4 regions of the Methylobacterium sp. CM6246 genome follow, and region 1 is predicted to be linked to each of the others. Evidence: predicted binding sites of a transcription regulator. Region 1 holds the regulator's gene; each other region holds the start of a gene.

Region 1 (5,917 bases):
TTCGAGCCCCGCTGAGCGCCTCAGCGGCGTCGTGGCCGATGGCTCATGGGCTGGAGCGCAGGACAGGGCCCGAACCGGCGCGCTATAAGGCCCGTCACGAGACGACCCGCCTGCGTCTCGGAGATGACGCGGGTGAAACCGCGGCCGACCCGCGCGCGAAGGGACAGCATGATCCGCCGCCTCGCATTCCTTGTCCTGGCCCTTACCGCAAGCCTATCGGCCGCGTCGGCGCAAGGCTTCCGCACGCCACCCGACTTGGTGCGGTCGAGCCTCGTGGCCGAGCCGATCGCGGTGGCCGGGGCGCAGCCGTTCACCCTGGCGGTGCGGATGCAGGTGAAGCCGGGCTGGCACGTCTACTGGCGCAACCCGGGCGATTCCGGTCTGCCCCCCGAAGTGACCTGGACCTTGCCGGCGGGCTTCAACGCCGGCGCGATCCGGTGGCCCGCCCCCGAGCGCATCGCGATCGCGACGCTGATGAACTACGGCTACGAGGGCGAGGTCACCCTGCTCGTGCCGGTCACGCCGCCGCCGAGCCTCGACCCGGCCGATCCGGTGCGGATCCAGGCCAAGCTGACCTACCTGGTCTGCGAGACCGAATGCGTCCCGGGCTCCGCCGACCTCGCCTTGACCCTGCCGGTGGGCGAGCCCCGGCCAGATGCCGGGCAGGCTGCCATGTTCGAGCGGGCTCGCACCGCATTGCCCGCCCCTGCGCTCTGGCCGCTGCAACTCTCGAGTCAGGGCGACACGCTGCAACTCGACTTCGCCGCGGCCGGCCTAAAGCCCGAGTCTATCAAGGCCGCATCGTTCTTCCCCTATTCCGAGACCGCCATCGACAACGCCGCCGTCCAGGTGATGCGCGTCGACGCATCCGGCCTGCACCTCACCCTCGCGCGGAGCACCCCGACGGACCCGGCACCGGCCGCCCTGCCGGGCGTGCTCACCGTGGAGGAGACGACCGGTGCCGAAACGCATCGCCTGGCCTTCGCGTACGGGGACGAGCCGGTTGCACCGGTCCCAGTGGCTGCACCCGAGGCCTCCGCCGCAGCCCAACCGGTCGCCCCGGCCTTCGACGCGCTGACCCTGGCGACCGCGGCGGGCCTGGCCTTCCTGGGCGGGCTGATCCTCAACCTGATGCCCTGCGTCTTTCCCGTCCTGTCGATCAAAGTGCTCGGCCTCGTCCGGCATGCCGGCGAGAGCGCGGCGCGCGTGCGCCTGCACGGCCTCGCCTACACGGCTGGGGTGATGGCGAGCTTCCTAGGCCTTGCAGGCTTGCTGCTCGCCCTCAAGGGCGGCGGGGCCGCGATCGGCTGGGGCTTCCAGCTGCAATCGCCGGCCGTGGTGGCCGGGCTCGCCTATCTGCTGCTCGCCATGGGCCTGAGCCTGTCGGGGGTTGTCCATGTCGGCGGTCGGCTCACCGCCATCGGAGACGGGCTCGCCCGGCGCTCGGGTCTCAGCGGCTCATTCTTCACGGGCGTTCTCGCGACCCTGGTGGCGACCCCCTGCACGGCACCGTTCATGGGCTCGGCCGTGGGCTTCGCGCTGACCCAGAGCGCCGGCGTCGCGCTCGCGGTGTTCGCCAGCCTGGGCTTGGGCCTCGCCCTGCCCTTCCTGGCGCTGACCCTGTGGCCGCCGGCGCTGCGGGCGCTGCCGCGGCCGGGCGCCTGGATGGAAACCCTGAAGCAGGTTCTGGCTTTCCCGGTCTACGCAACGGTGGCGTGGCTGATCTGGGTCCTGGCCCAGCAGGTCGGCCCGCAGGGGCTTCTGGTGGGGCTGATCGGCCTCGTGCTGGTGGGCTTCGCGGCCTGGGCCTGGGAGCACGGGCGCGTCGCCGCTTCGCGGGTCGGACCCGTCGTCCAGGGCGTCGCGCTGCTGACGGTCGTCGCCGTCGGGGCACTGACCCTGACCCTCGATCGCGACCGGGCCGTGCCCGTCGCCCAGGCCGCCGCAGAGGGCGTCGAGCCCTTCACGCAGGCGCGTCTCGACGCCTTGGTGAACGCGCGGCGGCCGGTCTTCGTGAACATGACCGCCGCCTGGTGCATCACATGCGCGGTCAACGAGACGACCTCGTTGTCCACGAAGGCCGTGCGGGCCGCCATGAAGGATCGGGGTGTGACCTACCTGAAGGGCGACTGGACCAACCAGAACCCCGAGATCACCCGCCTGCTGGAGGCGCATGGGCGCAGCGGCGTCCCGCTGTACCTGCTCTACACGGGCACTGGGGAGGCACAGGTGCTGCCGCAGATCCTCACCGAGGGAACGGTGCTGGCGGCCTTGAAGGTGGTACCGGCCGCCTCCGGTAAGAGCGCAGCGCTGGCACGCTGACCGAGGAGGCAGGCGCGCCGTTCCGCCCCGACGGGCTGGAGGTCTTCAGGCTTCGAGGGAAAACGTCTCGTCGAAGGCGTATCCCGAGCCCCGCACGGTGCGGATCGGGTCGGCCTGCCGGGGGGCGTTGAGCGCCTTACGCAGCCGCCCGACATGTACGTCCACGGTGCGCTCGTCGATGTAGACGTCGTGGCCCCAGACCCCGTCGAGGAGCTGTTCACGGGAAAAAACCCGGCCTGGCGCCAGCATCAGGAATTCCAGCAGCCTGAATTCGGTTGGTCCGAGATGGAGTTCCTCGCCGGCGCGCCGGACCCGGTGGCCGGAGCGGTCGAGCTCGATGTCGCCCGCCGCCAGACGGTCGGCGACGTGGGCCGGCTTGGCCCGACGCAGCAGCGCCCGAACGCGGGCCAGCAGTTCCGGCACCGAAAACGGCTTGACGATGTAGTCGTCGGCGCCGGTTCCGAGCCCGCGGACCCGGTCGCCTTCCTCGCCGCGCGCGGTGAGCATGATCACCGGCAGACGCTCGGTCTCGCGCCGGGCCCGGATGCGGCGGCACAACTCGATGCCCGAGAGGCCGGGCAGCATCCAGTCGAGCAGGACCAGATCGGGCGTGCGCTCGGCCAGGAGCAGTTCGGCGTCGTCACCGCGACTGGCCGAATCCACCAGGAATCCTTCGGCCTCCAGGTTGTAGCGCAGCAGGGTAGTCAGCGCCTCCTCGTCCTCGACGATCAGGACTTGCATGCTCACGTTCGATAACCCGTTCCGAATTCGGCACGCATCGAATCAACCGCGCCGGAGGGCCCGGACGCGCCGATGGTGCGGCAGGGGCCGTGATTCCTCAACCCACGCGCACTCCCACCGGGGCTTTGTCCCGCAGGTGGGAGTGCGCGCTGCGGAGGAACCGCGAACCGCATGTCACGGGGCCGTGGCGGCAGGCCCGACCGTCGCGTAGTTCGACGCGTCGTTCTTCGGCCGCTCGCCCGCCAGCGTCTCACCGGTGGCGAGGTAATGGATCGTCTCGGCGATATTGGTGGTGTGGTCGCCGATGCGTTCGACGTTCTTCGCGCAGAAGAGCAGATGCGTGCAGAACGAGATGTTGCGCGGATCCTCCATCATGTAGGTGAGGAGTTCGCGGAACAGCGAATTGTACAGGGCATCGATCTCGCCATCCCGCTCCCAGACATCGTAGGCCGCCTTGATGTCGCGGCTGGCATAGGCGTCGAGGATATCCTTGAGCTGAGCTTCCGCGAGGTCGCTCATGTGGCGCACGCCGAGCACGATCTTCTGCGCAGGCGCCTGATCGGAGATCGCGACGACCCGCTTGGCGACGTTCTTGGCGAGATCGCCGATCCGCTCCAGATCGCCGGACACGCGGATTGCCGAGATGGTCTCGCGCAGGTCGATCGCCAGCGGCTGACGCCGGGCGATGAGCAGCACTGCCCGCTCTTCGATGTCACGCTGGAGCGCATCGAGGCGCTTGTCGGCGAGGATCACCGCCTGGGCGAGCGTATCGTCCCGGCGGACGAGGGCATCGGTCGCCTCGGCGGCCATCTTCTCGGCGACGCCGCCCATCTCGGAAATCGAGCGACGCAGGTCATCCAGGTCGGTGTCGTAGGAACTGACGATATGGCCGGGCATGGTGGATCCTTCGATGGCGTCCCGCAAACCTTGATCCGCGAGGTCTGGCGGAAACCCGCCGCTGCGATCACGGATACCGTTGTACGTTTCCCGGTACCCAGTCCCTTGGATAGTTCACGTCATGATGCGGAGCGGAGCAGATTTCGGCACGCGACAAAAACAACCGGAATAGGCCGATGTTCCCAGGTCAACGCAACATGCCTCGGAGTAGCGCCCGGTCGAATTCCGATCGGGCGCGGCTCCGCGTCTTGAGATCGACGCGCAAACATGTGCCGATCCGGTCATCAACTCTTCCGCGAAACTTCCGCGATTGGCTTAACCGAACCGCCCGGTGATGTAATCCTGGGTCCGCTGCTCCACAGGGTTCATGAACATGCGGTTGGTGGGGCCGAACTCGATCAATTCACCCAGGTACATGAAGGCGGTGAACTGCGAGATGCGGGCAGCCTGCTGCATGTTGTGCGTGACGATCACGATGGTGAACTCGTCGCGCAGCTGCTCGATCAGTTCCTCGATGCGGCCCGTGGAGATCGGGTCGAGCGCCGAGGTCGGCTCGTCGAACAGGATCACCTCCGGGCTCTGGGCCACGGTGCGGGCGATGCACAGGCGCTGCTGCTGGCCGCCGGAGAGCCCGGTGCCCGCCTGGCGCAGCTTGTCCTTCACCTCGTCCCAGAGGGCGGCCTTGCGCAGGGACTGCTCCACCCGTCCGTCGAGTTCGGATTTCGGCAGCTTCTCGTAGAGGCGCAGCCCGAAGGCCACGTTGTCGTAGATCGACATCGGGAACGGCGTGGGCTTCTGGAAGACCATGCCGATCCGCGAGCGCAGGTCGTTCAGGTCGACGGACGGGTCGAGGATGTTCTCGCCGTCGAGCATGATCTGACCTTCGGCCCGCTGCTCCGGGTAGAGGCTGTAGATCCGGTTGAAGCAGCGCAGCAGCGTGGACTTGCCGCAGCCGGACGGCCCGATCAGGGCCGTGACCTGGCGGTCGTGGAAGTTGATGTCCACGTTCTTCAGCCCGTGGAAGCTGCCGTAGTAGAAGTTCAGACCCTTCACGGCGATCCGGACCGCACCGCCCTCGTTGGCGTGGTTGCGGGTGAGATCGACCGTGGGGATCGCGGAAGCGGCGTTCATCGTCGTGTCCTCGAGAAGGGTCTTAGCGCGACATCTGCGGCTTGATGACGAGACGGGCGATGATCGACAGCACCAGGATCGTCGCGGTGATGAGGAGCGCCCCGGCCCAGGCGAGGCTCTGCCAGTTCGGATAGGGTGAGAGGGCGAACTGGTAGATCATGACCGGAAGGTTCGCGACGCCGCCCATGAGGTCGGGCGAGAACCACGAATTGTTGTTGAGCGCGGTGAACAGGAGCGGCGCGGTCTCGCCGGCGATGCGGGCCAGCGCCAGGATGATCCCCGTGACGATGCCGGCCGAGGCCGCCCGCCAGGTGACGCTGATGATCACCGTCGAGGGTGGGGCCCCGAGAGCGGCCCCGGCCTCGCGCAGGGTGCCGGGCACCAGGCGCATCATGTCCTCGGTGGTGCGTACGATCACCGGCACGGCGATGATGGCGAGCGCCACGCCGCCGGCCCAGCCCGAATAGGTCCCCATCGGCCGCACCATCAGGGTGTAGACGAACAGGCCGATCAGGATCGACGGCGCCGAGAGCAGGATGTCGTTGAGGAAGCGGATCAGCCCGGCGATCTTCGAGAACCGGCCGTACTCGGCCAGGTAGGTCCCGGCCATGACGCCGACCGGCGTCGCGATCGTGATCCCGATCCCGGTGAGCACCAGGCTACCCAGGATCGCGTTGGCGATGCCGCCGCCCTCGGAGCCGGGGCCCGGGGTCGGGTGCATGAACATGGCGGGCGTAAAGCCCTGCACGCCCTGGATGATCAGCATCAGCAGGATCGAGCCGAGCACCACGGCGCCCACGATCGTGGCGACCAGGCAGGCGGTGCG
Region 2 (5,917 bases), 3.4 Mb from region 1:
CGGCGGGCGAAATGGGCCTGGTTGGCGAAGCCGCAGCCGAAGGCCACGGCGCCGATCTGCAGGTGGGCGCAGCTCGGGTCGGCCAGGCGCTTGGCGGCCGCCGCGAGACGACGCTGCCAGATCCAGTCGGAGATCTGCTGGCCGCGCTCGTGGAACAGCTCCTGCAGCCGGCGCAGCGACACGCCCACCGCCGCCGCGAGCTGGGGCGGGTCGAGGGTGGGGTCGCCGAGGTTGGCCTCGACGAACGCTTTGGCGCGCTGGACCACGACGGTCCCGTGCAGCGGCTGCGGCACCTCCTTGGCCATCCGCTCGGCGATGCAGGCCACGATCAGGTCCAGTCCGATCGTCGACATCCGCTCGGCCGAGTCCGGATCGAGCCGGTGGCGTATCTGGATCAGCTCGCGGAAGAACGTCGATGCCAAGCTGGTCGTGGCCAGTTCCGCCCCCATGGACAGCGCGGTGTAGAGCCGGGTCGGCCCGAGCACGCTCTCGAGGCGTTCGCGCGGCAATTCCAGGAACACGGCTTGGCTGCCCGGGCTCGTCGTCACCACGGACGGCCGATGATCGAGCACCACGATGTCGCCGGGCTTCTGGACCGAGTCCCGGCCGTCCTGAAGGCAGGTCGACGTGCCGGAGAGCTTGAACAGCACGACGGCCATGCCGGCCCGCTCGTGCTGGCGCGCGGCGTTGGGGGTCGTCTCGTTGCGCAGCGCGCCCTGCGTGACCCGCGTCATTCGCAGGGTGCCGACGTTGGCGAACTCCATCTTGCCGGCGAACGGGCTGTCGTCGAGGCGCGCGATCTCGATCGGCACCAGCCGCTCGAACAGCGTCTCCCGCCAGATCTTGAAGCGGTCCTTCGCGTGGAGGTTGTCGGTCGTGAATACGGGCTGCACGGGTGCTGTCCCCTGGCGATGCCGGGCGATGCGGTGGTCTACGGGGTGCCCACGAAGGCCGCGTGGCGATACTCCCGGGGAGCCATGCCGTAGCGTTCCTTGAAGCGGCGGGAGAAGTGGGCCTGGTTGGCGAAGCCGCAGCCGAAGGCCAGGGATCCGATCGGCATTTGGGCGCAGCCCGGGTCTGCGAGGCGCTTGGCCGACGCCTCCAGGCGGCGCTGCCAGATCCAGTCGGAAATGTGCTGGCCGCGCGCCTGGAACAGTTCCTAGAGCCGGCGCAGCGACACGCCCACCGCCGCCGCGAGCTGGGGCGGGTCGAGGGTCGAGTCGCCGAGATGGGCCTCGACATGGGCCTTGGCGCGCTGGACCACGACGGTGCCGTGCAGGGGCTGGGACACGTCGAGCGTCAGGCGCTCGGCGATGCTGGCGACGATCAGGTCCACGCCGACCGACGCCATCCGGGTGGCCGAGTCAGGGTCGAGCCGGTCGCGCAACCGGACAAGCTCTTGGAAGAACGTGACCGTCAGCCCCGTCGAGACGACGTCGGCGCCCATCGTCAGGGATGTGTAGCGCCGGGTGGACCCGAGCACGCTCTCCAGGCGCTCCCGGGGCAGCTCCAGGAACAGGGACTGGCTGTCCGTGCTCGACTCGTGCGCGGCCGGACGATGATCGATCACCACGACCTCGCCGGGGCGCTGCACCGAACTACGGCCATCCTGGCTGCGCTTCGACGTGCCGGCGACCTTGAAGATCACCACGACGGTGCCGTCCTTGCCGTTGCGCCGGATCAGCCCGCGCGTCGCCTCGCTGCGCATGGCGCCGTGCGTGACGCGGGTCAGCACCAGCGGGCCGACGCTCGCGGCTTCGAGCTTGGCCCGGAAGGGACGGTCGTCGAGGCGCGTCTGCTCGAGGGGGACACCCCGGCTGACAAGCGCCTCCCGCCAGCGCCGAAAGCTGTGCAGGGGGTTAAGACCCTCGGTCGAAAACAATGCTTCCATAAGTAAATTTTTCGATCGACCGGCATTTCGCGCGGCCGGAACAAGGGATCCGCGTCGCCGGACAAGCGCCGTCCGATACATATTGTATATTATTTTCAGCCTCAAGGGATGCATTTGAGCAACCTGAGGTGAAATTGGCAACTCACCGCCGGTGGGGGCCTTCGCGGATGTCGATCACTGGGGCGGACCTTCGGGCCGTCGTTCGACAGAGGCGGGGTTTTGATAACGCGAGATTGAACAGCAGATCCTGACATGATCAACGAACCCGAAGCCCGCTCTTCCTTCCTGCTCGAGAAAGTCGGCGCGATCGTCGCCGCTTACGTGTCGCGAAACCCTGTGGGGGCAGGGGATCTGCCGGTGCTGATCGATCAGGTCCATGCCGCGATCTCGGTGCTCCAGCGCAATCCCGCCGGCTCCGCCCGGTCCTGGACCGGCCCGGCCGCCGCGGAGGTCGAGGCCTCGATCGGCGAGAACGGCCTGATCAGCTTCATCGACGGCCGGTCGTACAAGACGCTGAAGCGCCACCTCACCGCCAACGGTCTCACCCCGGAGCGCTACCGCGCCAAGTTCGGCCTGCCGGCCAACTACCCGATGGTGGCTCCCGGCTACGCCAAGCGGCGTTCGGAGATCGCCCGGGCGATCCAGCTCGGTAACCAGGCGGCCTGAACGATGGCCTGCGCCATGACCCATCCGGTTCACGGGCTGCCCGAGGCGGATCGCTCCGTGGAGATCCTCGAGCGGATCGCCGGAACGCTCCGCATGCCGGTCGCCGCCTTCCTGCCGGACGAGCCCGAGCCGCGCGAGGCCGTGGCTCAGGCGGCGGATCTCGTGACGGCCTTCATGGCGATCGAGACCGTCGCCGCGCGCCGCACCTGCCTCGCCTTCGTGCGTGCCATGGCGCGCCCTTGAGGCCTCGGGAAACCGGGGCCGGAACGGACAGGGCCGTTTCCGCGGGGTGCGGAAACGGCCCTGTCCGTCGTCATGCTTGTCCGTGGATTGCGGGGCTCGGCCCCGCCGATACCCGCGGCGTCAGAACACGTGGCGCAGCAGGAAGAACAAGGTCGCGGCCAGCGTGATGGCGGCCGGCAGGGTCAGGATCCAGGCGAGGGCCATGTTGCGCACCGTGGCCATCTGCAGGCCCGAGCCGTTGGCCGCCATCGTCCCGGCGACGCCCGAGGACAGGATGTGCGTGGTCGAGACCGGAAGGCCGTAGAGTTCGGCAAGCCCGATCGTCCCCGCGGCGACCATCTCGGCCGACGCGCCCTGGGCGTAGGTGAGGTGGGTCTTGCCGATCTTCTCGCCCACCGTGACGACGATGCGCTTCCAGCCGACCATGGTGCCGAGGCCGAGCGCCAGGGCGACGCAGACCTTCACCCAGCCCGGGATGTAGCGGGTGCCGTTGTTGAGCAGCCCGGTGTAGCTCTTCAGGGTCGACTTCTCGGCCTCGGACAGATCAGCCCCGGCGTTGGGCAGCAGCCGCACCGCGTCGGCGGTGAGGTACATGGCGTTGCGCAGGTTCTCGGTCTGGGCGGCCGGGACGGTGCGGATCGCGCCGTAATTCTTCACGCTGGCGGCGATGTCGGTCGCGAGCGCGGAGAGCGCGGCGTAGACCGGCGGCCGGTTCAGGTCCTTGGACTTGAGGGCGTCCGTCACCGTCCGGCGCGCCTGCGCCGTCTCCGGCTGGGGAGCGCCGGGGGCCCGGGCGGAGAACACTTGGCTCGCCGCCGCCGAGGTTTGGATGAAGGCCGGGGTCGTGTCGTCCGACATGGTGCGGTTCAGCGCGTAGGCGGTGGGCGCCGCGCCGATCAGGATCAGCATGATCAGGCCCATGCCCTTCTGGCCGTCGTTGCCGCCGTGGAAGAACGACACCAGCGTGCAGGTCAGGATCAGGAGGCTGCGGATCCACAGCGGCGGCGGCGCCTCGCCCTTGGGGGCCTCGTAGAGGTCCTTGCGGCGCACCGCGAATTTCAGGGCCAGCAGCAGCAGCGCCGCGAGGGCGAAGCCGCACAGGGGCGAGAACAGCAGCGCCTTGAACACATTGAACGCCTGGTTCCAGTCGACGCCGGCGGTGCCGTCGCCGCCGCCCATCAGCTGGTTGGCGAGGCCGACGCCCAGCACCGAGCCGATCAGCGCATGCGACGAGGAGTTCGGCAGGCCGAAGGCCCAGGTCCCGAGGTTCCAGATGATGGCGGCGAGCAGCAGCGCGAAGATCATCGCGTAGCCGGCTCCCGAGCCGACATGCAGGATCAGCTCTACCGGCAGCAGGGTGACGATGGCGTAGGCCACCGCGCCCGAGGACAGCATCACCCCCAGGAAGTTGAAGAAGCCCGACCAGACCACCGCCACCAGCGGCGGCATCGAGTGGGTGTAGATGACGGTGGCCACCGCGTTGGCGGTGTCGTGGAACCCGTTCACGAATTCGAAGGCGAGGGCGATCAGCAGCGCGAGCCCGAGCAGCGCGAAGGCCCCGTAGGCCAGCGGCGCCTCGCCAACGGCGTTCATGTCGGCGATGAGGCTCACCACCGCGTAGCCGAGCCCGGCCACCAGAACCGCCAGGAAGGCGACGACGCCCCCCAGATGGATCCCGTGCTCGAGGCGCGGACCGCCCGCGGGCCTGTTCCCCACCCCGTGTTGCGGAATGACGGCGGAATCGGACATGGGCCCTCGCGTTGAATCGTCTTCGGAAGCGAAGCGGGATTAAGATTGTGGGATGACGTTTCAGTGACGTTTTACCGAAGGTATTCAGCGAAGCATTATATTCGTGCGCCTACCGCCGACGATCCGAAAATATCAATCTGCACGAAGTCTATTCCGCCCACTTCGAGGTCTGGGCCGGGGTGTTTACTGATACGACCGCGCCCGGTTCCGGTACCGGACATCCGTCCGGCGATGGCCCGCACCGATCGACGGGGAGGCGTCCGGCCTGGAGTGCCGCGTGACGCGTTTGCGGAGCCGCGGCCGCGGCGCTGGAAGCAAAGCGCAAGATGAACATGGCCCTGGATTTGCGCCGGCTAAGATGTCTGGCTGTTGCTGACAGGATACACGCGATGATTCAGGGCTTTGTGAATGGATTATGACGCATTCGCGTTCGCGGAAGTGGCTAAATCTCCCGCCGCAGGCCGAAGGGCCGCAGGCTTGGGGGCCAGGAATGAGCGTTCGCTATGGGGTCTCGATCGCGGCCTTGATGGTCGCCGCGTGCGGGTCGGGGGTGCAGGCGCAGACCGTCAACACCACGGCCTCCGACGTCAACGTGCTCAACCTGCTGGCGCCGTACCTGGCGCTCAACGCAACGGCGGCCGGGCAGGCGACGCTGAGCCTGAACCTGGCGCAGACGATCGCCCTCAACACCGGCGCGGACCTCGCCCGGCAGCAGGTGGCGATCAGCGACAAGAACCTGCTCAGCGCGGCGAGCAACGCCCTGTCGTCCTCGGGGCTCGGCAGCTACGGCGTCGCGGCCAACATCGCCGGCGGCCTGCCCGGACAGACGCCGATCAACGGCATCGTCCCGCAGCAACGGGTCGGCGGCCTCGGTGCGCAGCTCGGCCCGATCTACCAGCGCGGGACCGCCCAGGGCGTGAACGGCGCCCTCGGCGGCGTGGTCAACCTGCTGGTCAACGCCAACACGTTCACGGGCAACAACCTCGGCGTCGCGAAGAACTACTTCGCCAACGGCGCGGCCAACAACCCGAGCGTGACACCCGCCAACTACGTGGCGGTGCCGGCCGTGGCGCCCGCGGGCTACGGGCTGCCGACGTATGACGGCCTGCCCAACACCACCAACAGCGTCTACGACCGCGCCTACGGGGTCACCAACACCCAGCCGGGCCAGGACGTCTACGGCTCGTCGCGCCCGGTCCAGGTCGCGCCCGGCCGCATCAACCCGTTCGATCCGACGGCGCTGACCGGCCTCGCGACCAACGCCTCCTTCCCCAGCGGGCACACCACCTACGCGTTCACCAGCGGCTACCTGCTGGCGATGCTGGTGCCGCAGCAATACCAGAACGTGCTGCTGCGGGCCTCCGAGTA
Region 3 (5,917 bases), 3.2 Mb from region 1:
CGCATGCCCACCGGGCCGGTGCCGGCCAGGACGACGGCCGTCTTGCCCTGGAGCGAGCCGGCGGCCTTGGCCACCAGGGCGACGCCCGCGGCGGCCGTGGTGTTGGAGCCGTTCGAATCGAGCATGCACGAGACCCGGAACGGGCCGAAGAAGCGCTTCTTGACGGCGGTGAACAGTTCCTCGCCGGCCGCCATGCTGCCGCCGCCGACGAAGATCGCCGTCGACTTCTTCTCGGAGCCGCCGCGGGTGTAGATCGTGCCGTCGACCAGGGCGCCGACATTCTCCGGGGTCACGCCGCCGTAGCCGGTGATGTGGTCGGCACCGCCGTCGTAGCCGACCACCGTGTCGAACACGTTCGGCATCGCATCGGTGTCGAACAGGAACAGCAGCTTCTTCATGTTTTCATTCCTCTGCCCGGTTCGCGGGCATCACGTGTTCAATGCACTCGCCCTGTCATCCCGGGGCCGCGCGGCAAAGCCCGGGACCGAGAACCGCAGGTTGAGCGAGGTCTAGCGTCGTCGGCGGATCTGGATCCCGGGCACGCCTGCGGCGCCCCGGAATGACGGGCCGTGACGTCAGCCGCCGCGCCTCAAGCCTCGACCACGTTCTGCGGCTTGCCGGCGACGAACGCCTCGACGTTGTCGACGAGCTGATCGGCGAGGATCTGCATCGCCTCCTTGCTGGCCCAGGCGACGTGCGGGGTCACGATCAGGTTCGGCAGGTCAGCCTCGCACAGGATGTTGCCGTCTTTCGGCGGCTCCTGCGCGACCACGTCGAAGCCCGCGCCCGCGATGGTGCCGTCCTTCAGCGCGGCCAGCAGCGCGGCCTCGTCCACCAGACCGCCCCGGGCGGTGTTGATCAGGATGGCGCTCTTCTTCATCCGCTTGAGTTCGGCGGCGCCGATCATCCCCTTGGTGTCGGGGGTGAGCGGAACATGCAGCGTGATCACGTCGGACTGCGTCAGGATCGTCTCGAAATCGACCAGGCCGTCCTGCGGGAACACGTCGTAGGCCAGGACCTTCATGCCCAGCGCCTCGGCGCGCTTGCCGATCGACTTGCCGAGCGCTCCGTAGCCGACGATGCCGAGCGTCGAACCGGCGATGTCGTAGATCGGGTAGTCGAAGTAGCAGAACTGCGTGGACTTCGCCCAGTCGCCGCGCCGAACCGAGTTGGCGTAGGGCACGATCGCCCGGCGGAGCGCGAACATCAGCCCGACTACGTGCTCGGGCACAGTGTTGAACGCGTAGTTGCGGATGTTGACGACCGTGATGCCCTGGGCCTTGGCCTGGGCCTTGTCGACCACGTCGGTGCCGGTGGCGGCCACCGCGATGAGCTTCAGGTCGGGGAGCTGCTTCAGGGTCTCGGCCCGCATCGGGACCTTGTTGATCAGCGCGATCTCGGCGCCCTGGAGGCGGGACACCGTGTCCTCCGGCGTCCAGGTCGATTCGTGCTCGACGTAATCGTGCGGGAAGTTGAACGGTCGGACCGTCGCGTCGAGGGACTCACGGTCCAGGAACACGATCTTCTTGGTCATAGATCCCCTCTCGGGCAACGGGCGACTTCCTCGGGATTCTTGTTCTTACTTGCGCGCCGGGGCGGGGCCGGCAACCCGGCCCCGCCCCGGCAGCGTGCATCAATCACGCCTTGTGAAGCGGATTCTCGCGCAGGTAGCTGGAGGCGGCGGCGACGCCGGAGCCCGGCGTGACCTTGATGCCGCAATCGATCATGGCCATCTCGGCGCCCGCGATGGCACCCAGCAGCGACAGCTCGTTCAGGTCGCCCAGGTGGCCGATACGGAACACCTTGCCGGCGACTTTCGACAGGCCGGCACCCAGCGAGAGGTTGTAGCGCTCGTAGGCGTGGCTGATCACCTTGGCGGCGTCGGCGCCCTCCGGGACCACGATCGCCGTGACCGTGTCGGAGTTCCACTTCGGCTCCTTGGCGCAGGTCTTGAGGCCCCATGCCGCCACCGCCTGACGAGTCGCCTCGGCGAGCACGTGATGGCGGTGGTAGACGTTCTCCAGCCCCTCCTCCTTCACGATCGCCAGGGCCTCGCGCAGGCCGTAGAGCAGCGGCAGGACGGGGGTGTAGGGGAAGTAGCCGGTGGCGTTGGCGGCCAGCTGGTCCTTCCAGGCGAAGTAGGCGTGGCCGAGCCGGTCGTTCCGGCCGGTGCCGCCCTCGGCGATCTTAAGCGCCTTCGGGCTGATGCAGATCAGGCCGAGGCCGGCCGGGAGCATGAAACCCTTCTGCGAGCCCGCGATGGCGCAGTCGACGCCCCATTCGTCCATCTTGAACGGCAGCGAGCCGATCGACGAAATGCCGTCCACGAACAGCAGCGCCGGGTGGCCGGCGGCGTCGATCGCCTTGCGCACCGCGCCGATATCGCTGGTGACGCCCGTTGCGGTCTCGTTGTGGACCACCATCACGGCCTTGATGGCGTGATCCTTGTCGGCGCGCAGGGCCTCCCCGATCTTCTGCGGATCAGCGCCGGCGCCCCAGTCCTCGTCCTGGACGATCACGTCGAGGCCGAGGCGCTGGGCCATGTCGACCCAGAGGTGGCTGAACTGGCCGTAGCGGGAGGTGAGCACCTTGTCGCCGCGGCACAGGGTATTGGACAGCGCCGATTCCCAGATGCCGGTGCCCGAGGACGGGAACAGGATGACGGTTCCGGCGGTCGAGCCGAACACCATCTTGGAATCCTGCAGCAGCGGCTTCACCAGCTCGGGAAAGCTCGGCGAGCGGTGATCCTCGGACGGCACGTGCATCGCGCGCAGGACGCGATCCGGGATGTTCGTGGGGCCCGGGATGAAGAGATGGTTGCGACCGGGGCGCCGGGTTGCGGCCATGGTGTTTCCTCCAAAAACTCTGTTGCGCCCGGGCGGACCCGCGCTGGTTTGTTCAAACGTTCTCGGCGCCTTCGGCGGCCTTCTCGAGCTTCCTGCACGCGGTGCCGGCGGGCGCGGCACGGGCCGCAACTCCCCCGAACGCCATCCGTGTCATCCGTGGATCGGGGGGCTCAGCGGAGCGGCAGGCGGCGTCTTGCCGCTCGCGTCGCGGCGCGCCCCCGCGCCGGTCGCCTCCGAAATGCCGTCCCGGTCTACGGCGCCTCGTCTCAAGGCACCCTGGCCGCCCTCGCCGCCTTCCTATACGCGTCCGGCCCGGCTCACGCCGATCCACCGGTCGTCTGGTATTATGAGGCGGCGAAGCTGGGAAGCAAAACCGGAAAAACTTCGGGATCTCGGTAAAAAAATTTTTTGTGCATCGCAACGTCAGCTATCGGAACTTGAGAACTTCCGTTGCGGCGCACCAAGGCACCCCACAGCGATTCAGTACCGCGTCATCAAACTGAGACGTGATCGCGCTCTGGATCCCGGCACCGTTCGACCGCCGGGAGGGTGACGTGGCCGAGGATGAGGAGATGCCGGTCCGGGTCCGGACGCTGTTCCTGTCCGACCTGCATCTCGGGACGCGCGGCTGCCAGGCCGGCCTCCTTCTGTCGTTCCTGAGGGATTACGACGCCGACACGGTCTACCTGGTCGGGGACATCGTGGACGGCTGGCAGCTGCGCTCCGGCTGGTACTGGCCGCAGGCGCACAACGACGTCGTCCAGAAGCTTCTGCGCAAGGTCCGCAAGGGCACCAGGATCGTCTACCTGCCGGGCAACCACGACGAGTTCCTGCGGGACTACGTGGGCACGAATTTCGGCGGCATCGAGATCGCCGAGACCGCGATCCACGAGGCGGCCGACGGGCGGCGCTACCTGGTCATCCACGGCGACCAGTTCGACATGGTGGTGCGGCACTCGCCCTGGCTCGCCCATCTGGGCGACGGCGCCTACACCCTGGCGCTGACTCTCAACACCGTGATCAACCGGATCCGGCGGCGGGCCGGCCTGTCCTATTGGTCGCTGTCGGCCTGGGCGAAGCTGCGGGTGAAGAACGCCGTCAGCTTCATTGGCCGGTTCGAGACCATCCTGGCCGAGGAGGCACGCCGCCAGGGCGCGAACGGGGTGATCTGCGGGCACATACACCACGCCGCCGACCGGGCGATTGGCGACCTGCGGTACCTGAACACCGGCGACTGGGTCGAATCCTGCACCGGCCTGATCGAGCATTACGACGGCCGGATCGAGGTGCTGCATTATCCCAGCATCCTGCGGGCCCGCGAGGCCGAAGCTGCGCCGCGGCCGGTGGACGGCCGGCGCGCGGTGGCGTGAGGACCCCACGCGTGAAGCTCCTCATCGCCAGCGACGCCTGGCATCCGCAGGTCAACGGCGTGGTCCGCTCCCTGGAGCAGATGGTCCGCCGGGCGCCCGAGCACGGCTTCGAGACGGCCCTGCTCTCGGTGGCCGATTTCCGCTCCCTGCCCCTGCCGGGCTACCCGGAGATCCGCCTCGCCTTGGCCGGGCGGGACCGGGTGGCGGAGCGCTGGGCGGCCGAACGCCCGAGCCACGTCCACATCGCCACCGAGGGACCCATCGGCTTCGCGGCCCGGCGGCACTGCCTGGCCAACGGCCTGCCGTTCACCACGAGCTATCACACCCGGTTTCCGGAATACCTCGCCGCCCGCCTCCCGGTGCCGAAGGCGTGGTCCTACGCTTATCTGCGCCGCTTCCACGGGGCGGCCCGCGGGACCATGGTCAGCACCGTCTCTCTGCAGGCGGATCTGGAGGCGAGAGGCTTCTCCCAGCTGATGCGCTGGACCCGCGGGGTCGACACCGAGCGGTTCCGGCCGGCCGCCCCGGGCGAGCCGCCGCCGGCGGACCTCGCCGGCCTGCCCCGCCCGCTGTTCCTGTATGTCGGCCGGCTTGCCGTGGAGAAGAACCTCGCGGCCTTCCTGAGCCTCGACCTGCCCGGCACGAAGGTCGTGGTCGGGGACGGGCCGGACCGGGCGCGCCTGCAGGCCCTGGCCCCGGAGGCGCGCTTCCTCGGCACCCGGACCGGGGCAGCGCTCGCGTCCGTCTACGCCGCCTGCGACACCTTCGTGTTCCCGAGCCTCACCGACACGTTCGGCATCGTGCTGCTGGAAGCGATGGCCAGCGGCCTGCCGATCGCGGCCTTCCCGGTGCCCGGCCCCAACGACGTGCTGAGCGGGACCCGGGTCGGCATCCTGGACCAGGACCTGCGTGCGGCGGCCCTCGCGGCGCTGCGCCTGTCCCGGGCCGAGTGCAGGCAGGAGGCGCTGCGCCGCGGCTGGGACGTCAGCGCCGACCAGTTCTTCGGCAACATCATCGAGGCGCATGGCGGCGAGCGGAGCACCCGGAACGCCGCCTGAGCCGTGACGGCGGCGGCGCCAGATGGCAGGACGGCGCCATCATGCCCGTTCAGAAACAGCCGTCCGCGAAACGAACACAACCCGCCCTCACCCCACCGTTCGATCCGGCCCGGGCCGCGGATTACCCCGCGGTGATCGGCTGTGACGAGGTCGGGCGCGGCGCGCTGTGCGGCCCCGTGGTGGTGGCGGCGGTCTGGTTCGACCCCGCGGCGATCCCACCGGCCCTGCTGGCAGCCCTCGACGACAGCAAGCGCGTGCCCGAACCAGTCCGCGCGCATCTGGCGCCGCTGATCCGGACCCATGCCCGGGTCGCCGTGGCGGCGGGCTCCCGGGCCCTGATCGACCGCATCAACATCCGCGCCGCAACCCTCGACGCCATGGCGCGGGCGGTGGCGCGCCTCGGGGTCGCGGCGCCGGTCCTAGTCGATGGCCGGGACGCCCTGCCGGGCCTGCCGGGCCGGGCCGTCATCGGTGGCGACGGCCTCGTGCCGCAGATCGCTGCCGCCTCGATCGTCGCCAAGGTCTTCCGAGACGACCTGATGCGCCGGCTGGCCGAGCGCCACCCGGGCTACGGCTGGGAGCGCAACGTCGGCTACGGCACGGCCCTGCACCGGGCTGGCCTGACGGCGTTGGGCCGAAGCCC
Region 4 (5,917 bases), 210 kb from region 1:
AGCCAGACCTCCGTGCCGTTCTTGTCGATCCGCAGGAATTCGCCGGTGACGTACTGACCGTCCTTCAGCTTCGACCAGAACTCCGTGTACTCTGGCGACTTGGCAGCCATCGGTTCGACAAAGATGCGATGATGTTTGCCTTGTACATCCGCAAGGGTGTACTTCATCAGGTGCAAAAAGTTGTGGTTGGCACTCAGGACTTGCCCGTCCATCGAGAGTTCGATGATCGCCAACGACCGGTCCAGGGCGTCAAGCTTGGCCTGCGCCTCGTTATAGACGGTTCTCTTGAACATATCGGTGTCCACGCTGCTCCTGCGAGCATATGGCCGAGATTGGGTTAAATTTTATATAATTCGACAGTCTTTGAAACCGAAGCCTGCATTGAGAGCGCGTCAAATGAAATATTCAATCAAAGTAAGTTGTAATAGTTGATTGGCAGAGGCTTAGATTTGTATTAAAGACAGCTTTTGCCTTTTAAGCTGACGAATATCAGAACCACCCGCGGCTTCGGAAATATACAATTGGAGCAAGAGCGCTGATCAAAATAAGCGCGAGGGCGTAGGGATATCCGTAGGCCCAGTCCAGCTCCGGCATGTGCTTGAAGTTCATGCCGTACATCGAGGCGATCAGCGTCGGCGGCACACCAACCACAGACACCACCGTCAGTACCCGGAAGACGTTGTTCTGCTCGATGTTGATGAGCCCCAATGTGGCGTCGAGGAGGAACTGAACGTTCTCGGCAAGCCGCGTCTCGAACTCGTCCAGGGAGTCGATGTCGCGCCGGATCGTCTCGAAGCGACCGTCGCCGGGCAGGCCGAGCCCTTCGCAAGCGGCCGACACGAACGGCACGATCCGCTCCAGGCCGAGCAGGCTCGCGCGGATCTTCCCGAGAACCTTCCCACGGTTGCTGATGCCGCGCAGGATCCGCCGCAGCGCCAGGTCGCGGCGGCGGGGCGGCGGGCTTTCCAGCCGACGGCGATCGGCGCCGCGGACATCGAAGTCGAAGATCCGCGTGGACAGCGTGTCGAGTTCGGAGGCCATGTCCTCCAGGGCGTCCGCGAGGCTGTCGACCAACTCCTCCAGGATCACGAGGAAGATCTCGCTCGGCGTCACGCTGCCGTCGCCGTCGGCGATGCGCTTCTCCGACGAGTCGATCGCGCGCATGTCGTGGAACCGGATCGTGACGAGGTGATCCTTCGACAGGAGGAACCCCAGCGGTTTCAACTGGGAATCACTGCGCTCGAAGGTGATCATCGGCGTCGAGAGCGACAGCCCGCCCTTCACGCGCCGCAGCCGGCTGGAGGATTCCACCTCCGACAGTGCGGCCCGGGACGGTACGCGCAGGCCGGTGGCCGCTTCCACGGCGGCGGCCTCCTCGGAACTCGGGTCGTTCAGATCGAGCCAGACGGCATTGCCGGGAATCGGGCCGCCGCGTTCAGGCGTCACCGCGCCTTCGGGTCCGTGGAGGCTCAGCATGAGGGCGCGTTATCCTAGGGGAAATAAGGGCCGATGCCGGGTCATCTCGCCGTCGCGCGCGGGTGCGACAGTCTTGACTTCGAGCCGCACGAGAGCTAACTCGCCGCCGTCATTGGCACTCGCCAAGACAGAGTGCTAACAGTCGGGCTTGGGAGCGGCCGCGCACGCCGCATCAACGCCAACTGCAGACCTGAAGCAAGAGGGCAGCTCATGAAGTTCCGTCCGCTGCACGACCGCGTGGTCGTCCGTCGCATCGAGGGCGAGGAGAAGACCAAGGGCGGCATCATCATTCCGGACACCGCCAAGGAGAAGCCGCAGGAAGGCGAGATCGTCGCCGTCGGTCCCGGCGCTCGCGACGAGCAGGGCCGCGTCAACGCGCTCGACGTGAAGGCGGGGGACCGCGTCCTGTTCGGCAAGTGGTCCGGCACCGAGGTCAAGATCGACGGTCAGGACCTCCTGATCATGAAAGAATCCGACATCATGGGCGTCGTCGCCGCCTGATCGGATCGCCCGTTCCAACCCTTTGAGGCCACCTGAGGCCTTGGGGTCCAACCCAACCACAAGAGGCAAACCATGGCAGCGAAAGACGTTCGTTTCTCCGCCGACGCCCGCGATAAGATGCTGCGCGGCGTCGATATCCTTGCCGACGCGGTGAAGGTGACGCTGGGCCCGAAGGGCCGCAACGTCGTGATCGAGAAGAGCTTCGGCGCCCCGCGCATCACCAAGGACGGCGTCACCGTCGCCAAGGAGATCGAACTCGCCGACAAGTTCGAGAACATGGGCGCCCAGATGGTGCGCGAAGTGGCCTCGAAGACCAACGACATCGCGGGTGACGGCACCACCACCGCCACCGTGCTGGCCCAGGCCATCGTCCGCGAAGGCGCCAAGTACGTCGCCGCCGGCATCAACCCGATGGACCTGAAGCGCGGCATCGACCTCGCCACCGCCGCCGCGGTGAAGGACATCATCGCGCGCGCCAAGAAGGTCTCGACCTCCGACGAGGTCGCCCAGGTCGGCACGATCTCCGCCAACGGCGACAAGGAGATAGGCGAGATGATCGCCCACGCCATGCAGAAGGTGGGCAACGAGGGCGTGATCACGGTCGAGGAGGCCAAGACGGCCGAGACCGAGCTCGACGTCGTCGAGGGCATGCAGTTCGACCGCGGCTACCTGTCCCCGTACTTCATCACGAACGCGGAGAAGATGGTCGCCGAGCTCGAGGATCCCTACATCCTGATCCACGAGAAGAAGCTGTCGTCGCTGCAGGCGATGCTGCCGGTGCTCGAGGCCGTGGTGCAGACCGGCAAGCCGCTGCTGATCATCGCCGAGGACATCGAGGGCGAGGCGCTGGCCACCCTCGTGGTGAACAAGCTGCGCGGCGGCCTGAAGGTCGCAGCCGTGAAGGCGCCGGGCTTCGGTGACCGCCGCAAGGCGATGCTCGAGGACATCGCGATCCTGACCAAGGGCCAGATGATCGCCGAGGACCTCGGCATCAAGCTCGAGAACGTGACGCTCGACATGCTCGGCCGCGCCAAGCGGGTGCGCATCGAGAAGGAGAACACCACGATCATCGACGGCGTCGGCGAGAAGACCGACATCGAGGGCCGGATCTCGCAGATCAAGGCGCAGATCGAGGAGACCACCTCGGACTACGACCGCGAGAAGCTGCAGGAGCGCCTGGCCAAGCTCGCGGGCGGCGTCGCGGTGATCCGCGTCGGCGGCGCGACCGAGGTCGAGGTCAAGGAGAAGAAGGACCGTGTCGACGACGCCCTCAACGCCACCCGCGCGGCTGTCGAGGAAGGCATCGTCCCGGGCGGCGGCACTGCACTGCTGCGTGCCAAGAAGGCGGTCGCCGCGCTGAAGAGCGATGTTCCGGACGTCCAGGCCGGCATCAAGATCGTGCTGAAGGCGCTTGAGGCCCCGATCCGTCAGATCGCCCAGAACGCAGGCGTGGAAGGTTCGATCGTCGTCGGCAAGATCACCGACAACACCTCCTCGGAGACCTACGGCTTCAACGCCCAGACCGAAGAGTATGTCGACATGATCCAGGCCGGTATCGTCGATCCGGCCAAGGTCGTCCGTACCGCCCTGCAGGACGCCGCTTCCGTGGCCGGCCTGCTGGTCACCACCGAGGCGATGGTGGCCGACGCGCCGAAGAAGGATGGCGGCGCCCCCGCGATGCCGGGCGGCGGCGGCATGGGCGGCATGGATTTCTAAGTCCACGCCAACCATCGATCTGACGAAGGGGGTCGCCGAAAGGCGGCCCCTTTTTTCGTTGGTATGACACGGCCGTCTCACGGTCCCGCGGAAGTCCGGGCCGTCATGAGGGGCGGCTGTTCGACGGCTGCAGAAAGATTTCTGCGTGCGAGATCGGCCTCGACTTGGGCAGCGAGCTTGAAGAAGCGCTGGCGGACATCAGCGGCAAACGGATTGGATCGCTCGATCGCCTCGAACACTTCGGGGGCGTCGTGCCGGACCATGTCGACCGCTTGCATGAGCAGTGAGAAGCTTCGCGTGGTCATGTGAGTGGGAAGCGGCTCCATGGCGACGAGCACCCGCTCGATCAGATGCGTCAGGCCTTGCACGGCCGCGGCCTCGCGGTCGTGGGCCTCGGGCGTCGTGACGATCACCTTGAGCTTCAGCACCGTCCGGAGGAAAGCCGCAGCACGACGCCCGTGCCGTCCCGTGGTGTCAGGGCACACCGCGATCTTCAGTCCCGCGATCCCGCCGACGGCACTCTGCGGGCCGAACAGGGGATGGGTTCCCAGGATCTCGACGCCGGCCGGTAATCCCGCCCGCATGATCTCGACGGGGATCATCTTCACCGAGCCGACATCGACCACCAGCGTTCCCGATCGGAGATGAGGGGCAATGTCGGCCACGACATCGGACAGGCGGGATACCGGAACGGCCAGGATGACGACGGAGCAGCGTGCCGCCGCGATCAAGTCCGTCCGCACGGCGCCGTAGGTCTGGGAATCGGCCTCGGCCGGGCGTGGATCGTAGACGCGCAGCGCCATGTGCGGCCCGAGATGCCGGACGATCAGGCGACCGAAGGCGCCGAAACCGATGACCCCGACGGCGGGGCGGAATTGAGTGGCTTGGGAGACTGACACGGTGACCTCGGGCAGACGCGAGGTCGACGGATCATGATGAAGTGCAACCGCCGACGACGCAGCGGTTGGGCAAGATAAGCAAGCCGCCGCTATGAGAAGGGCGGGCGATAGGATGCGGTGAACGGCAAGCTTGTCATGAGGACGGTCGTCTATGCGGTGCCGCCATGCTCGTCAACAAGGCCGCATCGATGCCAGGACTGGGCCTGATCGTCGGGAACTCTTGAACGCTGCTCGATTGAAGGGCCCAGGTTTCGCTGCCCCGAGCGCGCTCTTCCACGTCGAGTGATTGCGGAACCAAAAAAAACGGGACGGCTTGCGCCGTCCCGTCTGTCGTCGTGCCTATCGGCCTAAGAAGATAGAAGCCAGTCGCTGGAGCAGGCCCCGCGGTGCGGGCGGAGGCTCACTCTGTCCAGGACCGTCCCCAATCTAATTGGCGGCGAAGGGGTGCTGAGCCGAGTTGCGCTGCTCGGTGACGGTCGAAGCCTTCGGCTCGCCGTTCACGGCGCGCTGGATCGAGAGCTTGGTGGCCTCGTAGTTGTACTTCTGGATCTTGGCGTCGTCGGCCGCTTCCCAGTGGATGAACACGCCGACCAGGATGAACAGGTCGTCGGCCTCATCGGCCGGGATGATGCCTTCGGCGACGGCATCCTGGACGGCCTTGGCAACGCCGTGCTGGGCCGGGCCGAACATCTGGACGGCCTGACGGGCGTCGTTGATGGTGACCTTGTTGAACATCAGGGTGTTCGGCTTGCACGGCAGGTTCGGCGCGATGACCGCGAGCAGGCTGGTGAAGCCGTGCTTGTTGTTCACGAGGCCGTTGCAGAAAGCCGTCTCGGCGGGCGAGCCGCGCGGTCCGATGATCAGGTCGATGTGAGCGACTTCGTTGCCGTCGCCGACGAGGGCTTCGCCAACCTGAACCTTGGTGATCTTCGCCATTCGGTGTCTCTCCCTGGATTCCGAAATAGGGCCGCGGCGCCGGACAATGCCAGCGGCCGGGAAGCCATCCTTGTTATCGGCGCCCGAACCTCCGGACGAGCCGGTTGGGCCGAGCCGGTTGGGCCGGACAGCGCGCCGGACCCTACAGTGCGACCCAGCGGCTCACAACCCGCGCAAGGCCCTGGATCTGAGGAATTTCTTTGACCGCGGGCCGTGAAAAGCTGGAACTTATCCGCGTATCACGCCAGGGCGGCGCCTGCCGTAGTCAGGGCGTCCCAGAACACGGTCGCCACCGTGAAATCCGCGCTGGTGCCAGGGTTGAGCCCGCGCGCCTTCAACGACGCGTCGAAGAGCAGCAGCGGCTCGACCGGACGTGTGGCGAGATCGAG

Evidence for each region. The regulator PhoB, encoded in region 1, activates phosphate uptake and scavenging genes when phosphate is short. The targets are predictions, from matches to a motif close to TGTCATNNANCTGTCAT.
Region 2: the regulator PhoB is predicted to act here: its motif matches at 4,602-4,618, upstream of ACYQPG_RS06725 (inorganic phosphate transporter).
Region 3: the regulator PhoB is predicted to act here: its motif matches at 3,336-3,352, upstream of ACYQPG_RS07720 (UDP-2,3-diacylglucosamine diphosphatase).
Region 4: the regulator PhoB is predicted to act here: its motif matches at 1,516-1,532, upstream of ACYQPG_RS23850 (CorA family divalent cation transporter).

What each region holds. Positions count from the first base shown of each region.
Region 1 covers NZ_JBTXKY010000001.1:4,738,700-4,744,616, forward strand. Annotated here, with positions in the region: gene ACYQPG_RS22935 (protein-disulfide reductase DsbD family protein) at 169-2,322, shown strand; gene phoB (phosphate regulon transcriptional regulator PhoB) at 2,368-3,063, opposite strand; gene phoU (phosphate signaling complex protein PhoU) at 3,238-3,960, opposite strand; gene pstB (phosphate ABC transporter ATP-binding protein PstB) at 4,276-5,091, opposite strand; gene pstA (phosphate ABC transporter permease PstA) at 5,114-5,917, opposite strand, start outside.
Region 2 covers NZ_JBTXKY010000001.1:1,329,480-1,335,396, forward strand. Annotated here, with positions in the region: gene ACYQPG_RS06705 (helix-turn-helix domain-containing protein) at 1-893, opposite strand, end outside; partial or broken gene ACYQPG_RS06710 (helix-turn-helix domain-containing protein) at 932-1,891, opposite strand; gene ACYQPG_RS06715 (Ros/MucR family transcriptional regulator) at 2,144-2,557, shown strand; gene ACYQPG_RS06720 (hypothetical protein) at 2,573-2,800, shown strand; gene ACYQPG_RS06725 (inorganic phosphate transporter) at 2,921-4,549, opposite strand; gene ACYQPG_RS06730 (autotransporter family protein) at 5,040-5,917, shown strand, end outside.
Region 3 covers NZ_JBTXKY010000001.1:1,545,203-1,551,119, reverse strand. Annotated here, with positions in the region: gene ACYQPG_RS07735 (NADP-dependent methylenetetrahydromethanopterin/methylenetetrahydrofolate dehydrogenase) at 1-398, opposite strand, end outside; gene ACYQPG_RS07730 (D-2-hydroxyacid dehydrogenase) at 590-1,534, opposite strand; gene ACYQPG_RS07725 (aminotransferase class V-fold PLP-dependent enzyme) at 1,638-2,846, opposite strand; gene ACYQPG_RS07720 (UDP-2,3-diacylglucosamine diphosphatase) at 3,419-4,216, shown strand; gene ACYQPG_RS07715 (glycosyltransferase family 4 protein) at 4,228-5,274, shown strand; gene ACYQPG_RS07710 (ribonuclease HII) at 5,316-5,917, shown strand, end outside.
Region 4 covers NZ_JBTXKY010000001.1:4,945,135-4,951,051, forward strand. Annotated here, with positions in the region: gene ACYQPG_RS23845 (methyl-accepting chemotaxis protein) at 1-293, opposite strand, end outside; gene ACYQPG_RS23850 (CorA family divalent cation transporter) at 490-1,476, opposite strand; gene groES (co-chaperone GroES) at 1,687-1,977, shown strand; gene groL (chaperonin GroEL) at 2,050-3,693, shown strand; gene ACYQPG_RS23865 (prephenate dehydrogenase/arogenate dehydrogenase family protein) at 3,771-4,592, opposite strand; gene fae (5,6,7,8-tetrahydromethanopterin hydro-lyase) at 5,019-5,528, opposite strand; gene ACYQPG_RS23875 (triphosphoribosyl-dephospho-CoA synthase) at 5,768-5,917, opposite strand, start outside.